2 regions of the Ruegeria sp. YKSD179 genome follow, and region 1 is predicted to be linked to the other one. Evidence: riboswitches for the same ligand, from Rfam matches in the RefSeq annotation. Region 1 holds a riboswitch; the other holds the start of a gene.

Region 1 (7,212 bases):
TTCACAAAAAAACTCCGTTCCTGTGGTTTGTTGATCCGAAATTATGTCGGCCTTATGCTGCGATGAATACGGAACGGCAAGAATTTCGTGCCAAATTGATGGCGAAGTAGCAGGGAAGAGTATTCGCGTGTTTCAGTACAGTAGAAATCAGACTTTGGTGGGCGGAGCATTCACGACTGCCGAATTGGTCTTTCACGCCGTCGTTCGTAACATTCGATCTCAGCACTCAAACGCGGTTGTCGCGATTATTGTTAATATTATTCAAGTCCTTCTCATTGTTACGGCGTTCTATTTTCTTTTGTCATTATTAGGAACACGAGTGGCCAAGATACGCGGGGAATTCATACTTTTCCTTCTTTCTGGCGTCTTCGTCTTTCTGACGCATATTAAATCCGTTGGAGCGATTGCCAGCGCTGGTTCCGGCAACAGTCCGATGATGCTGCATTCCCCGATGAACCGGATTGTTATGCTGATGGCGTCGGCCTTTGGGATTTTTTACACCCAGCTCGTTTCGATCCTTGTGATCTTGTTTGGATACAGCGTTGCCGTCGCCCCGCTGGAGGTTCAAGACCCTGGCGGAGCGTTTGCCATGCTGGTTTTGTCGTGGTTTACGGGTTGTGCGGTGGGCTTGGTTTTTCTAGCTATACAGCCCTGGTTTCCGCGTCTGGCCGCAATATTGAGTTTGGCTTATCGGCGCTTGAACATGATTTTTTCAGGCAAAATGTTCATTGCCAATGCGCTGGGCGGTTTCATGTTGACCATGTTTGCCTGGAACCCCTTGTTCCACATAATTGATCAGTGCCGCGGCTTCATTTTTCGAAATTACTTTCCGCGTAACACCAGTTGGGAATATGCGCTTTGGGTCGGGATTGTTCTGACCATGATCGGTTTAATGGCTGAATTTTACACGCGAAAGCATGTGTCGAAAAGCTGGAGCGCGCGGCGTTAGGTCGCCACACGCAACGTTAGGTTTATGCGCCCACCTTTCGGCAGCAATCGAGACGAACCAAACCGGATGCGGTCAACTCCGTGATAGGCAAGCCGAGCGGGGCCTCCCATAATGACCACATCACCTGAACCCAACCAGATCGACTCGGTTTTGCCTCCCCTGGTGGTATTGCCAATGCGGAACAATGCATCATCGCCCAAGGAAATTGAGACAACGGGCCATGAAAAATCCGCCTCATCTTTGTCTTGATGCATGCCCATGCGTGTACCGTCGCCATAATAGTTGATCAGGCAGCATTCGGGCAAACGGGCCACGCCTGTTACATCATGCCAGATAGAGGCGATTTGGTTTGGAATCGCGGGCCAAACCACGCCATTGGGGTGGGTATCCTGGTACCTATAGCCGCGTTTGTCCGAGACCCACCCCAGATTCCCCGCCGACGTCATGCGCACCGACATTTTCTTGCCAGAAGGAGTTGTCGGATGAAATAAAGGTGCGGATTTCAGAACCGGGCGCAGAACCTGAACCAATTCAGTTTGAGCGGAGGCACCCAAATAGTTCTTTCGAATGTCGAAACCACGCAAAAGCAGCCTTGTCATCGCGGAATCCTCATTCCTTAACAATTCCTTTTCCCAAAAGGCACCAGAATCCGTGATTCCCACGTTTCTGAACGCTTGCAGGCCTCTGGTCACGCCCTTATATACGCCGGGACGCGCTAAGGTGTAGTGCCGTAGCGCAAATCAGATCGGGGCAGGGATGCCATAACGGGTCCCGGCCTCGGGACATCGCCTTGAAGAGAAAGGGATTGCAAAAATGGGAAAAGTAATCGGGATCGACCTCGGAACCACGAACTCGTGTGTTGCCATCATGGACGGCTCGCAGCCGAAGGTCATCGAAAATGCCGAAGGGGCGCGGACCACGCCCTCGATCGTCGCGTTTACCGAAGATGAGCGACTGGTCGGTCAGCCTGCAAAGCGACAGGCGGTCACCAACCCCGACAATACGATCTTTGGCGTAAAGCGCCTGATCGGACGTCGTGTGGATGATGCAGAAGTAGAAAAAGATAAGAAGATGGTCCCGTATGCCATCGTCGATGGTGGCAACGGCGACGCGTGGGTCGAAGCCCGCGGCGAAAAATACTCCCCAAGCCAGATTTCGGCCTTCACTCTGGGTAAAATGAAGGAAACCGCCGAAAGCTATTTGGGTGAGGAGGTCACACAAGCCGTAATCACCGTTCCGGCATACTTCAACGATGCTCAACGTCAGGCTACAAAAGATGCTGGTAAAATTGCCGGTCTTGAAGTTCTGCGGATCATCAACGAACCGACAGCGGCTGCACTTGCCTATGGTCTGGACAAAGAAGAAACTCAAACCATTGCGGTTTACGACCTTGGCGGTGGTACTTTTGACGTGACCATTCTGGAAATCGACGACGGCCTGTTCGAGGTCAAATCGACCAATGGTGACACCTTCCTGGGTGGCGAAGACTTTGACATGCGCATCGTCAACTACCTGGCGGATGAGTTCAAAAAGGAACACGGTGTCGATCTGTCCGCCGACAAGATGGCACTGCAGCGTCTGAAAGAGGCTGCTGAAAAAGCCAAAATCGAACTTTCGTCAACCTCGCAGACCGAAATCAACCAGCCATTTATTTCGATGGGTTCGAACGGTCAGCCGCTGCACATGGTTATGAAGTTGACCCGTGCAAAGCTGGAATCCTTGGTTTCTGACCTGATCAAAAAGTCGATGAAACCCTGTCAGGCCGCTCTGAAAGACGCTGGTCTGTCTGCAGGCGATGTGGACGAAGTTGTTCTTGTCGGCGGCATGACCCGTATGCCGAAAGTGATTGAAGAGGTTACCAAATTCTTCGGTAAAGAACCCCACAAAGGCGTGAATCCGGACGAAGTGGTTGCCATGGGCGCCGCAATTCAGGCCGGTGTTCTGCAGGGCGATGTCAAAGACGTGGTTCTGCTGGACGTTACTCCGCTGTCGCTGGGCATCGAAACGCTTGGTGGTGTGTTCACCCGGCTCATTGACCGTAACACGACGATCCCAACGAAAAAGTCCCAGGTCTTTTCTACGGCCGAAGACAACCAAAACGCTGTAACGATCCGAGTGTTCCAAGGTGAACGTGAAATGGCGACTGACAACAAAATATTGGGTCAGTTCAACCTGGAAGACATCCCGCCCGCACCGCGAGGCATGCCTCAGATCGAAGTTACCTTTGACATCGACGCCAACGGTATTGTTTCGGTTTCAGCCAAGGACAAAGGTACCGGCAAGGAACAAAAGATCACCATCCAGGCCTCTGGCGGATTGTCCGATGAAGATATCGAAAAGATGGTCAAGGACGCCGAAGAGAATGCCGAAGCTGACAAGGAACGCCGTGAACTGGTAGACGCCAAAAACCAGGCGGAAAGCCTCATCCACTCGACTGAGAAGTCAATGGAAGAGCATTCCGACAAAGTCGACCCGACCACGATCGAAGCCATTGAACTGGCAATCGCTGCACTGAAGGATGAGTTGGAAACCGAAAATGCCGACAAGATCAAGTCGGGCATCCAAAACGTCACCGAAGCTGCTATGAAGCTCGGCGAAGCTATCTATAAGGCTCAGTCCGAAGAGGCTGATGATGAACCGGCGGCTGCGGACGCTGCTCCGGGCGAAGATGACATCGTCGATGCCGAGTTCGAAGATCTGGACGACGACAAGCGTAACTAACGGAAAGCCGGGCCAATTCGGGCCGGTCCGGTTGCCGGGCCGGCCCGATTACGTTGAGGCAGAAGGACATGCTGATGTCAAAACGCGACTATTACGAAGTGCTCGGTGTGTCCAAGGGCGCTTCGGCGGATGAGATCAAAAAGGGCTTTCGTAGAAAAGCCAAGGAACTTCACCCGGACCGCAACAAGGACAACCCCGACGCAGAAGCGCAGTTTAAAGAGGCTAACGAGGCCTATGATATTCTGCGCGATGCCGACAAAAAGGCAGCCTACGACCGTTTCGGTCATGCCGCGTTTGAAAACGGTATGGGAGGCGGAGGCCGCCCCGGCGGTGGGTTCGGCGGTCAGGGAGATTTTTCAAGCGCGTTTTCGGACGTGTTTGATGATCTGTTCGGCGACTTCATGGGCGGTCAAAGGGGCGGCGGCGGTCGTCGTGCCGCGCGGGGTTCGGACCTACGGTATAACCTTCGGGTAACCCTTGAGGAAGCCTTTGGCGGTTTGCAGAAGACCATAAACGTGCCGACGGCAGTTGCCTGTTCGTCTTGTGAAGGTACCGGCGCGGAGGGTGGCGTTGAGCCCACGACCTGCCCGACGTGCTCTGGCATGGGAAAAGTCCGGGCGCAACAGGGTTTCTTTACGGTGGAGCGTACGTGTCCAACCTGTTCGGGGCTGGGCCAGATCATTAAGAACCCGTGTAAGTCGTGCCAAGGTGCTGGTCGCGTCGAAAAAGAACGCGCGTTGTCGGTCAACATTCCCGCAGGTGTTGAAACAGGTACACGCATTCGTCTTGCAGGCGAGGGCGAGGCTGGAATGCGCGGCGGACCTCCGGGTGACTTGTATATATTTGTCGAGGTCTCTGATCATAAACTTTTCGAACGCGACAGCGTGAATCTCTATTGCCGTGTTCCGGTCAGCATGGCTAAGGCGGCGCTGGGCGGCTCGATCGAAGTTCCGACCATCGACGGTGGGCGTGGGCGCGTTCAGATACCAGCAGGCAGCCAATCTGGTCGCCAGATGCGCCTGCGCGGAAAGGGCATGCCGGCCCTGCGCGGCGGCGGCGTTGGCGATATGTTCATCGAGTTAGCGGTGGAAACTCCGGTCAACCTGACAAGCCGCCAAAAGGAAATTCTGAAAGAGTTTGAAGATTTGGGCGAAGACAATCACCCGGAATCTAAAAACTTCTTTTCGTCTGTAAAGTCATTCTGGGACGGAATGAAAGGCTGAGTCCAACTTGACTCGGCTTTGCCGACACTTCTCATATTTTTGGACCAGATCAATGGGGACAACTAGTTTTGATCTGGTCTCACTGTCTCTGTGGTGGTTGGCGCTATCTGTGAATTGAATCAAGTTCATTTACTCTATTTTTTCCAAATTTGACGATAGAATTTCGTATTTGCGCTTGAACTCAGACTCACCACCTGAGAATGTCCCTCCAACCGTTGGGGTGCCCTGATTGGAGGGCTGAGAGGCGTTGCTGCGTCAACCCATCGAACCTGATCCGGGCAATACCGGCGTAGGGAACGGTCTATTATGCACAGACGTTTTCTATGTTCGCTTTGCCTTTTATTGGAGCAAAGGCATGGCGTACGTAGCTTTGGCAATAGCTGGATCCGACAGCGGCGGGGGCGCGGGCATTCAGGCGGACCTAAAAGCCATGTCCGCGCTTGGCGTTTTTGGCGCCAGCGTAATCACTGCGGTAACCGCTCAAAACACACAGACCGTCAAGGCTGTTCACGGTATCCCGCAGGACGTAATTGCAGCACAAATCGAAGCAGTTCTGTCCGATCTTGATGTCGGCGCGATCAAGGTGGGAATGCTTGCAACGCGCGAGATAATCCAGACCGTGGCGATTGGCCTTCAGGGTTACGAAGGTCCACTGGTACTTGATCCAGTCATGATAGCAAAGTCCGGAGATGTTCTGTTGCGGCAAGATGCAGTTCGGACGCTACGCGAAACACTGTTGCCGCGCGCAACGGTTTTGACACCCAACTTGCCCGAGGCCGCCCTATTGCTCGATGCCCCTTTGGCGGAATCACCGAAGGAAATGGCAGAACAGGGGTTGGCTTTGTGCGAGTTCGGCGCGGGTGCAGTCCTGATGAAGGGCGGCCACGCAATCGGGGAAACTTGCCACGATCTATTGATTGACTGCAAAGGTATAGTTGGTGAATTCAAGGCCCGACGAAGGAAGACGAAGAATACTCATGGTACGGGATGTACCCTGTCATCTTCCGTTGCTGCAGGGTTGGCAAGTGGGCTTGATTTGAAGCTGGCCACCGCAACTGCACATGCCTACTTGCAGGGCGCGATCGCGCATGCGGACGATTTGAAAATCGGTTCTGGCCACGGTCCAGTTCATCACTTCCATAAGGTTTGGGCGACGTGAGCAAGTGGTCGGTAATTGGTGCCGGAGTGGCGGGCTTGACTGTGGCGAGCGAGCTGTCTGCCAGGGGTGAGTCGGTGACCGTCTATGACACCAAAGGATTGCCCGGAAAGCAAAGTTGTTCGTGGTGGGCAGGTGGCATGTTGGCACCTTGGTGCGAATCCGAAAAGGCGGAAGAACCGGTTCTGAGGCTGGGCCGAAAAGCGATCGCTTGGTGGGCAAACAGAACCGAAATTACAGAAAACGGAACTTTAGTCGTTGCGAACAAGCGCGACGCTCCGGACCTAAAGAGGTTCGGGCGGCGAACCGGGGGTTTCTGCAAGATAAAGGATGTCCAATTGCTAAAGTTAGAGCCTGACCTGACTGGTTTTGACGATGGACTGTTTTTTGCAGAAGAAGCCCATTTGGATCCCAGAAGGGCCCTGCGTGATCTGCATAACTACTTAATCAACCAAGGCGTGAAAATCAGTCGTCAAACTGCACCAAGCAACCTTGGAAACACGATTGACTGCCGGGGGTTGAGTGCTCGGGACGTTCTTAAAGATTTGCGGGGGGTCAAGGGTGAAATGCTTATCATCCGTTGTCCCGACGTACGATTGTCTCGACCTGTGCGACTGTTGCATCCGCGAATACCTCTTTATGTCGTGCCGCGTGGCGACGGCGTCTACATGCTGGGTGCGACCATGATTGAGGCTGAGGATCGTGGTCGCATTACCGCCCGGTCAATGCTGGAATTGCTGAGCGCTGCTTATTCCCTGAACCCCGCCTTTGGTGAGGCAGAAGTTCTGGAAGTTGGTGTCGACTTACGCCCTGCGTTTCCGGACAACCTGCCGCGTATCAGGCGTCGAGGACGCACAATTTACGCCAACGGCCTCTATCGTCACGGGTACTTACTTGCCCCTGCTTTGGCGCAAGGCGTGGCCGACTTGGCGTTGGAAGATAAACACTCGGAGATGGTCGATGAAGATAGTTCTTAATGGTGAGCTTTGTGAAGTTCAGGCAATGAATCTCGCGGAAGTTCTGGTGGAGCGCGGGCTAAACAGTCGCGTCGCCACCGCGGTAAACGAAGAATTTGTGTCATCAGTCATGCGCGCGGGTCATCAGCTAAGGGACGGGGATCGCGTCGAAGTTCTTTCGCCGATGCAGGGAGGCTAATTGTGAAA
Region 2 (7,212 bases), on a different contig from region 1:
TGAGTCAGGAGTTCTCGGCGGTCTATGCGGGCCAGCAAACGGTAGATGAAGCTCTTGCTAAAGCGCAGGCCTTTACAGCTGAAGAGATGGAAGCCGCAGGTTACTAAGGCACACTCCCAAAGCGGGTGGGCAGGGGACTGCCCCCCGCGGCCTTCTTTCACAAATTGAATTTTTCTCGCAGGCTGCAATTGGCTTGAACAGAGAGGTTTTGCGTCATGGCTACTCAACATTCCCGATCCGTTGCACGCCTGATGATGGCACCCGCAGTGGTCCTGCTGCTTGGCTGGATGCTCGTGCCCCTGACGATGACGCTGTATTTTTCCTTCAAGAAATACCTGCCGCTGCGCGGCGGTGATTTAGGATGGGTCGGATTTGACAACTATATTCGTTTTGTCTCGTCCAGCGCATTCTGGCCTGCAGTACAAGCTACTTTGGTAATCGTCGGCGGTGTTCTTGTGATCACTGTCGTACTCGGCGTTTTGATGGCTATGCTGCTGGATCAACCGATGTGGGGGCAGGGTGTTGTTCGCATTCTGGTCATCGCCCCGTTCTTTGTAATGCCAACCGTGTCTGCGCTTGTTTGGAAGAACATGTTTATGGATCCGGTAAACGGCCTGCTTGCCCATCTATGGCGGTTCTTTGGAGCAGAGCCGATCTCTTGGCTGTCCGAAGCTTCGATGACTTCGATAGTCATGATCGTTTCTTGGCAATGGTTACCCTTTGCGACTCTGATCCTTCTAACCGCAATACAGTCTTTGGACAGCGAACAGCTTGAGGCTGCCGAGATGGACGGAGCCCCGCCGCTGAAGCGATTTTATCATATCATCTTGCCGCACCTGAGCCGCGCGATCACTATTGTGATCTTGATACAGACAATATTCCTGTTGTCGATATTTGCCGAGATTTTCGTAACCACAGGTGGTGCTTTCGGAACTCGGACGCTGACCTACCTGATTTTCCAACGTGTGCTGGAAAGTCAAAATGTGGGTCTCGGTTCAGCCGGCGGTGTTTACGCCATCATCCTTGCCAATATCGTAGCCATCTTCCTGATGCGCATCGTCGGCAAGAACCTGGACGCGTGAGGAGAGAAAATCATGGCCCGCGCAGTCACGACACGTCGCAAATCGTTTAACACCGCCCTAGCTTGGGCAGTTGGTCTGCTGATATTTTTCCCGATCCTTTGGACGATCCTGACCAGTTTCAAGACTGAGGCACAGGCAATCGCAAGCCCGCCACTGTTTCTTAACTTTAACTGGACCTTGGAAAACTATGCCATCGTGCAGGAGCGTTCAGATTACATGCGTTTCCTTTGGAACTCGGTAATAATTGCGGGTGGGTCGACCCTATTGGGTGTTATTGTCGCAGTGCCCGCCGCATGGGCAATGGCCTTTGTGCCATCCAAACGCACCAAAGACATTCTGCTGTGGATGCTTTCGACGAAAATGTTACCAGCGGTTGGCGTGCTTTACCCGATTTACCTTCTGTTTATTCGGTTGGGTCTTTTGGACACGCGCGGCGGTCTGGTTGTTGTGTTGATGCTGATTAACCTGCCTATCATCGTTTGGATGCTTTACACCTACTTCCGCGAAATCCCCGGAGAGATTCTGGAGGCCGCGCGGATGGATGGGGCGACACTGAAGGAAGAGATCCTTCACATACTGACACCTATGGCGGTACCTGGCATAGCATCAACTGTATTGCTGAACTTCATTCTGGCTTGGAACGAGGCGTTTTGGACCCTGAACCTTACCGCCGTGGACGCGGCCCCGTTGACCGCGTTCATCGCCAGCTATTCCAGCCCAGAAGGTCTGTTCTTTGCGAAACTTAGCGCGGCATCGACCATGGCGATTGCACCAATTCTAATCCTTGGCTGGTTCAGTCAGAAACAACTTGTCCGCGGCTTGACCTTCGGCGCTGTGAAATAAGGAACGAGACAAATGGGACGCATTCAACTCAAGTCCGTGACGAAAAGCTTCGGCGACGTCGAGGTCATTCCCCCTCTGGATCTGACAATCGAAGATGGCGAGTTCACAGTTTTTGTTGGCCCTTCGGGTTGCGGCAAGTCCACCTTGTTACGCTTGATCGCAGGGTTGGAAGACATCACCTCAGGCTCGATCGAGATTGATGGATCGGATGCAACGGACGTACCGCCCGCGAAACGAGGGTTGGCGATGGTGTTCCAGTCCTATGCGCTTTATCCGCATATGACCGTGCGCAAGAACATTGCGTTTCCGTTGCGTATGGCAAAGCTGGATCAGGCTGAGATCGACCGTCGCGTCGAAGGAGCTGCAAGTGTTCTGAACCTGACCGACTATCTGGATCGCCGACCCGGGCAATTGTCTGGCGGTCAGCGCCAGAGGGTTGCAATTGGCCGAGCAATTGTCCGGGAACCCGCAGCGTTCCTTTTTGATGAACCTTTGTCGAACCTCGACGCGGCTTTACGCGTTGGTATGAGGCTGGAAATCAGCGAGCTTCACGAACGTCTTGCGACGACCATGATATATGTCACCCACGACCAGGTCGAAGCAATGACCATGGCTGACAAGATTGTTGTGCTTCAGGCAGGTGTAATCGAACAAGTCGGCAGCCCTTTGGAACTTTACCGTACGCCGCGTAACCTTTTCGTAGCGGGTTTTATTGGCTCGCCCCGGATGAACTTCATCGAAGGCGAAGAGGCCGAAAAACATGGAGCGCACACCATCGGCGTACGACCTGAACACATCGCTGTTTCCGAAAATGAAGGAACTTGGAATGGCGTAGTAGGCGTTTCCGAACATCTTGGGTCAGATACTTTCTTTCATATTCACGAAACAGGCTTGGCGGAAACTATCACTGTGAGAGCTGATGGTGAGGTCGGTTTCCGACATGGTGACCGTATCCAGCTGACGCCGCGTGCGGATGTGATTCATCGTTTCGACGCGAAAGGCTTGCGAATCGAATGAAACGGTTGGCTGGCAAAACGGCACTCATAACAGGTGCTGCCCGCGGTATTGGACTAGCCTTCGCCGAGGCCTACGCCTCAGAAGGTGCGCGTGTAGCATTGGCAGATGTCGACGTCGCACGTGCGCAGGAATCTGCGTCAGAAATAGGGTCTTCAGCAATGGCTGTAGAAATGGACGTCCGCGAACAAAGCAGTATCGATAACGCAATTTCTGAGGTTTCTTCGCATTTTGGCCCAATTGAAATCTTAATTAACAATGCTGCGATTTTTTCAGCCGCTCCGATCACTGAAATCGAAAGACAGGATTACAATAGGGTATTTGAAATCAATGTCGCCGGAACTCTGTTCACGCTTCAGGCCGTTGCCCGGCACATGATCGAAAATGGAACCAAAGGCAGGATCATCAACATGGCTTCGCAAGCCGGACGTCGTGGTGAACCATTGGTGGCAGTGTATTGTGCCAGCAAAGCGGCTGTCATTTCGCTGACGCAGTCAGCGGGATTGAATCTAATACCGCATGGGATCAACGTGAACGCCATCGCGCCAGGGGTTGTCGACGGCGAACACTGGGATGGTGTCGATGCCTTTTTCGCAAAATATGAGGGTAAAGAACGCGGGCAAAAAAGGCGCGAAGTCGCGTCAGCGGTACCCTATGGCCGCATGGGGCGCGCTGAGGATCTGACGGGGATGGCCGTTTTCCTGGCATCTGATGAAGCTGAGTACATCGTGGCTCAAACCTACAATGTCGACGGTGGAAATTGGATGAGCTGATGAACCCAACAGCAAAGGCGAATGCACCGGTAAAATTGCGGTGCGACCGATTAAATGATTTGCCCGCGCACGTCAAAACACCGAAGTACCGGCGCGAGGATTTGAAGCCTGGCATCGTTCATATCGGCCTTGGGAATTTCCACCGTGCGCATCAGGCTTGGTATATCCACCAACTCATGCAGCAAGGCGTGGCAAAGGATTGGGCGATCATAGGGGCAGGGGTTCGAGCCTATGACGCAGCAATGCGTGAGAGGTTATTGGCGCAAGACTGTCTCACGACACTGATTGAATTGGACCCATCCGGAACATCTGCCGAAGTTATCGGCCCTATGATCGGCTATCTTCCAATCGAGTCTGACAATTCGTCGCTGATCCGGCAAATGGCCGAACCGGCCATCCGCATTGTGTCACTTACTGTGACCGAAGGCGGGTACTACCTCGACGCGAATTCTTCAGAATTCGATATTCATCACGAAGAAATACTCCGTGATGCTCAAAATCCCGACCATCCAGGCACGGCATTCGGCGCAATTGTGGCGGCACTTGCACGGCGCAGGTCGGCCGGGCTGAAACCCTTCACGGTTCTTAGTTGCGACAACCTGCAAAGCAATGGCGCGATCCTGCGAAACTGCGTTGTTGGGTTGGCAGGGCTATCTGACCCGGGATTGGCTGATTGGATTGATCGATACGGAGCTTTTCCAAATTCGATGGTGGATTGCATTGTGCCGGCCACAACGGATCAGGTGGTCGAACAAGCTATGGAACTAGGCATCAATGATCTCGCACCTGTAACGCATGAGAACTTTCGGCAATGGGTGATTGAAGACAATTTCTGTGGAGATCGACCCCCGTTTGAAAATGTTGGCGTAACAATAACGAAAAACGTTCACGCCTATGAGGTGATGAAACTGCGTATATTAAACGGCGGTCATCAGCTTCTTGCAAATGTGGGAGAGATCCTGAGTGCACCGACAATTTCATCCTGCATGCAGGATCCAGATATCTCGGAGTTCTTCCAGAAGGTTCAGGTTGAAGAAATTGTGCCTCTTGTTCAGGCTGTTCCAGGGGCTAGCCCAGTCGACTATCTTGCTTTGGTAAAGAGGCGGTTCTCCAATACTGCGATCCACGACACAACCCGCAGAGTAGCTTTTGACGGGTCTTCCCGGCATCCGGGGTTTTTGCTGCCGTCGCTGCGTGATGCTATAAACGCTGGGACGCCTATCTCTGGCTTGGCATTGTCACAAGCGCTTTGGTGCCGGATGTGCACTGGCCTTCGCGAAGATGGGACCGAGATTTCCCCGAACGATCCGATCTGGAACGAATTGAAAGGTGCCGCCCTCGCAGCGCATGAGGGAGCGCAGGCGTGGATTGGAAAAGCCAACCTTTACGGCGAAATTGGTCACGACGAGCGCTTTGCGGCTCAGTTCAAAGTTTGGTTAGACGAGATTGTTAAAAACGGTAGCCGTGCAGCGATACGTCGTTATTTGGCTTAACGGAACGGAGTGGTCCGAATTCTAACCAATTGGATGCTGGAAAATCGGCTTTGCAACGGCGATTGTATCGGTAATGATCATCTCAATCAGTAACCATCATTGTGTGTGGGCAAACGCAAAACACGACCTTTGGGGATCATCCCGAATGAAAACTGATTGACATGTCGCGGCCAACTTCACTATTTCCCGGCTTACTGTTGGGGTGCCAAATTTCGGCTGAGACGTTTACGCGAACCCATTGAACCTGAACCGGTTAGAACCGGCGTAGGAAACAGTTTCAAGGTGGACCCCACCGCTGGTTTCCCTCGCTCGTTCTGACATAAGTCGAAGAGATTCTGGGCGTGTCGTCCATAAGATTTGCTGCAAATGATAAATTTGAAAACACCGGCAATTCTAAGTCGTCTGGCCTGTGTTTTGTCAGGGTAAAGAACGTCGGCAGATCTCCGAAATGTCCTGATGAGCTACTTTGTTAGCTTTTGTGAACAAGGAAACCAATTGTGAAACATCTGATAATGTGCGCGGCCCTCGTCCTGCCGACACCTGTGTGGGCAACTGACAAGATGACCATTCTACTTGACTGGTTTGTAAACCCTGACCACGGACCCATCATTGTCGCTCAGGAACTTGGGTATTTTTCCAATGCAGGGTTGGATATTGAAATCATTCCTCCGGCAGATCCATCAGCGCCCGCCAAGTTGGTTGCTGCAGGGAAAGCAGATTTAGCGGTCAGTTATCAACCTAATCATCACCTGCAGGTGGCAGAAGGTTTGCCTCTGGTCCGAGTAGGTACTCTGATAGCCACTCCTCTAAACTGTCTACTGGTTCTGAAAGACGGATCAGTAAAGCAAGTTTCAGACCTAAAGGGCGGCAAAATAGGATTTTCGGTTTCTGGTTTCGAAGAAGCATTGTTGACAACCATATTGAAGCGAAATGGCGTCAGCCTGGATGAGATCGAACTTGTGAATGTAAATTTCTCGCTGGGGTCGTCGGTTATGTCCGGTCAGGTCGATGCCGTAATCGGAGCCTACCGGAACTTTGAACTAAATCAGATGAAAATAGAAGGCGTCGAAGGGAGGTGTTTTTACGTAGAGGAAGAGGGAGTGCCGACCTACGATGAATTGATTTATGTGGCGAACGCTGATCGAATGGATTCAGATTTGGTTCGTCGGTTTTTGGGTGCTACCCAATTGGCCACTCAGTTCATTGTCAACAACCCGATCGAAAGTTGGAGCGTCTTCAAAAACTACGCTGCGGAGTTGAATGACGATTTGAACGCAAAGGCTTGGATCGACACGTTGCCAAGGTTTGCTCTACGTCCTGAGGCCCTGGACGAAGGTCGCTATGAACGGTTCGAAGCGTTCCTCTCGGATATTGGGCTGGTTGAGGGTACTAGACCCGTCTCGAAATTGGCGGTTGATTTAGGAGAGCAATAATCAAGCGACCATTAAACATGGTAAAAACCCAGCCATCGAATTGCAATTCGATGGTTGCAGGTCACAAAGGTTGAGATTGAATTTGCTATGTGCTGACGAACGCTTTGACGTGTCATCGCGCATATTACCTTCTTCAATGTATGCCCTAGGAGATTGCGTTGAGTCAGTTGAGGATGGTTCGGGGTTCACAATTGTAGCAAATGTTATGCCGACTCGCTTTCGATGACCGCCATAACCGACGAATAAGTTGAAACGCAGTAGGGCACGCAGTAGCTGACCATTGCCTTTATTATTTCCGGACGCGTAATCGTGCCTGCGATCAATTTATCTGCATAGTTGATCAAGAAAAATACGCTGCCAATTATTAAGGCTATGCGACCTGCGCGTCGCATGACCGAAGGCTGGATTGCAAGATTCAGAAATTTGGCCATTTGTGATCTTCACCTTTGAAGCCTAAGGAAACTGCTGGCGTCTCGCTCAGTTATTGCCTTGAAAGACCACAAGCAAGGTTGAAGAAGCAACTCTAAATAACAGGGACCACCTCCGCGGGTCGTTCATCTCATCTTAAATGGAT

The links. Region 1 has a riboswitch for thiamine pyrophosphate ahead of thiD (bifunctional hydroxymethylpyrimidine kinase/phosphomethylpyrimidine kinase). Riboswitches for the same ligand answer to the same signal wherever they lie in the genome.
Region 2: another riboswitch for thiamine pyrophosphate. It lies ahead of AC2FNE_RS23080 (ABC transporter substrate-binding protein); the one in region 1 lies ahead of thiD (bifunctional hydroxymethylpyrimidine kinase/phosphomethylpyrimidine kinase).

What each region holds. Positions count from the first base shown of each region.
Region 1 covers NZ_JBXWRL010000018.1:51,710-58,921, reverse strand. The annotation lists gene cysQ (3'(2'),5'-bisphosphate nucleotidase CysQ) at 1-5, opposite strand, end outside; gene AC2FNE_RS11530 (ABC transporter permease) at 320-949, shown strand; gene AC2FNE_RS11525 (alpha-ketoglutarate-dependent dioxygenase AlkB family protein) at 946-1,548, opposite strand; gene dnaK (molecular chaperone DnaK) at 1,763-3,670, shown strand; gene dnaJ (molecular chaperone DnaJ) at 3,745-4,893, shown strand; TPP riboswitch at 5,100-5,206, shown strand; gene thiD (bifunctional hydroxymethylpyrimidine kinase/phosphomethylpyrimidine kinase) at 5,249-6,052, shown strand; gene AC2FNE_RS11505 (FAD-dependent oxidoreductase) at 6,049-7,026, shown strand; gene thiS (sulfur carrier protein ThiS) at 7,010-7,204, shown strand; gene AC2FNE_RS11495 (thiazole synthase) at 7,207-7,212, shown strand, end outside.
Region 2 covers NZ_JBXWRL010000079.1:3,672-10,883, reverse strand. The annotation lists partial or broken gene AC2FNE_RS23110 (ABC transporter substrate-binding protein) at 1-107, shown strand, start outside; gene AC2FNE_RS23105 (carbohydrate ABC transporter permease) at 216-1,082, shown strand; gene AC2FNE_RS23100 (carbohydrate ABC transporter permease) at 1,095-1,925, shown strand; gene AC2FNE_RS23095 (ABC transporter ATP-binding protein) at 1,938-2,942, shown strand; gene AC2FNE_RS23090 (L-iditol 2-dehydrogenase) at 2,939-3,712, shown strand; gene AC2FNE_RS23085 (mannitol dehydrogenase family protein) at 3,712-5,205, shown strand; TPP riboswitch at 5,394-5,493, shown strand; gene AC2FNE_RS23080 (ABC transporter substrate-binding protein) at 5,703-6,638, shown strand; gene nrtS (nitrate/nitrite transporter NrtS) at 6,842-7,069, opposite strand; gene AC2FNE_RS23070 (aldehyde dehydrogenase) at 7,193-7,212, opposite strand, start outside.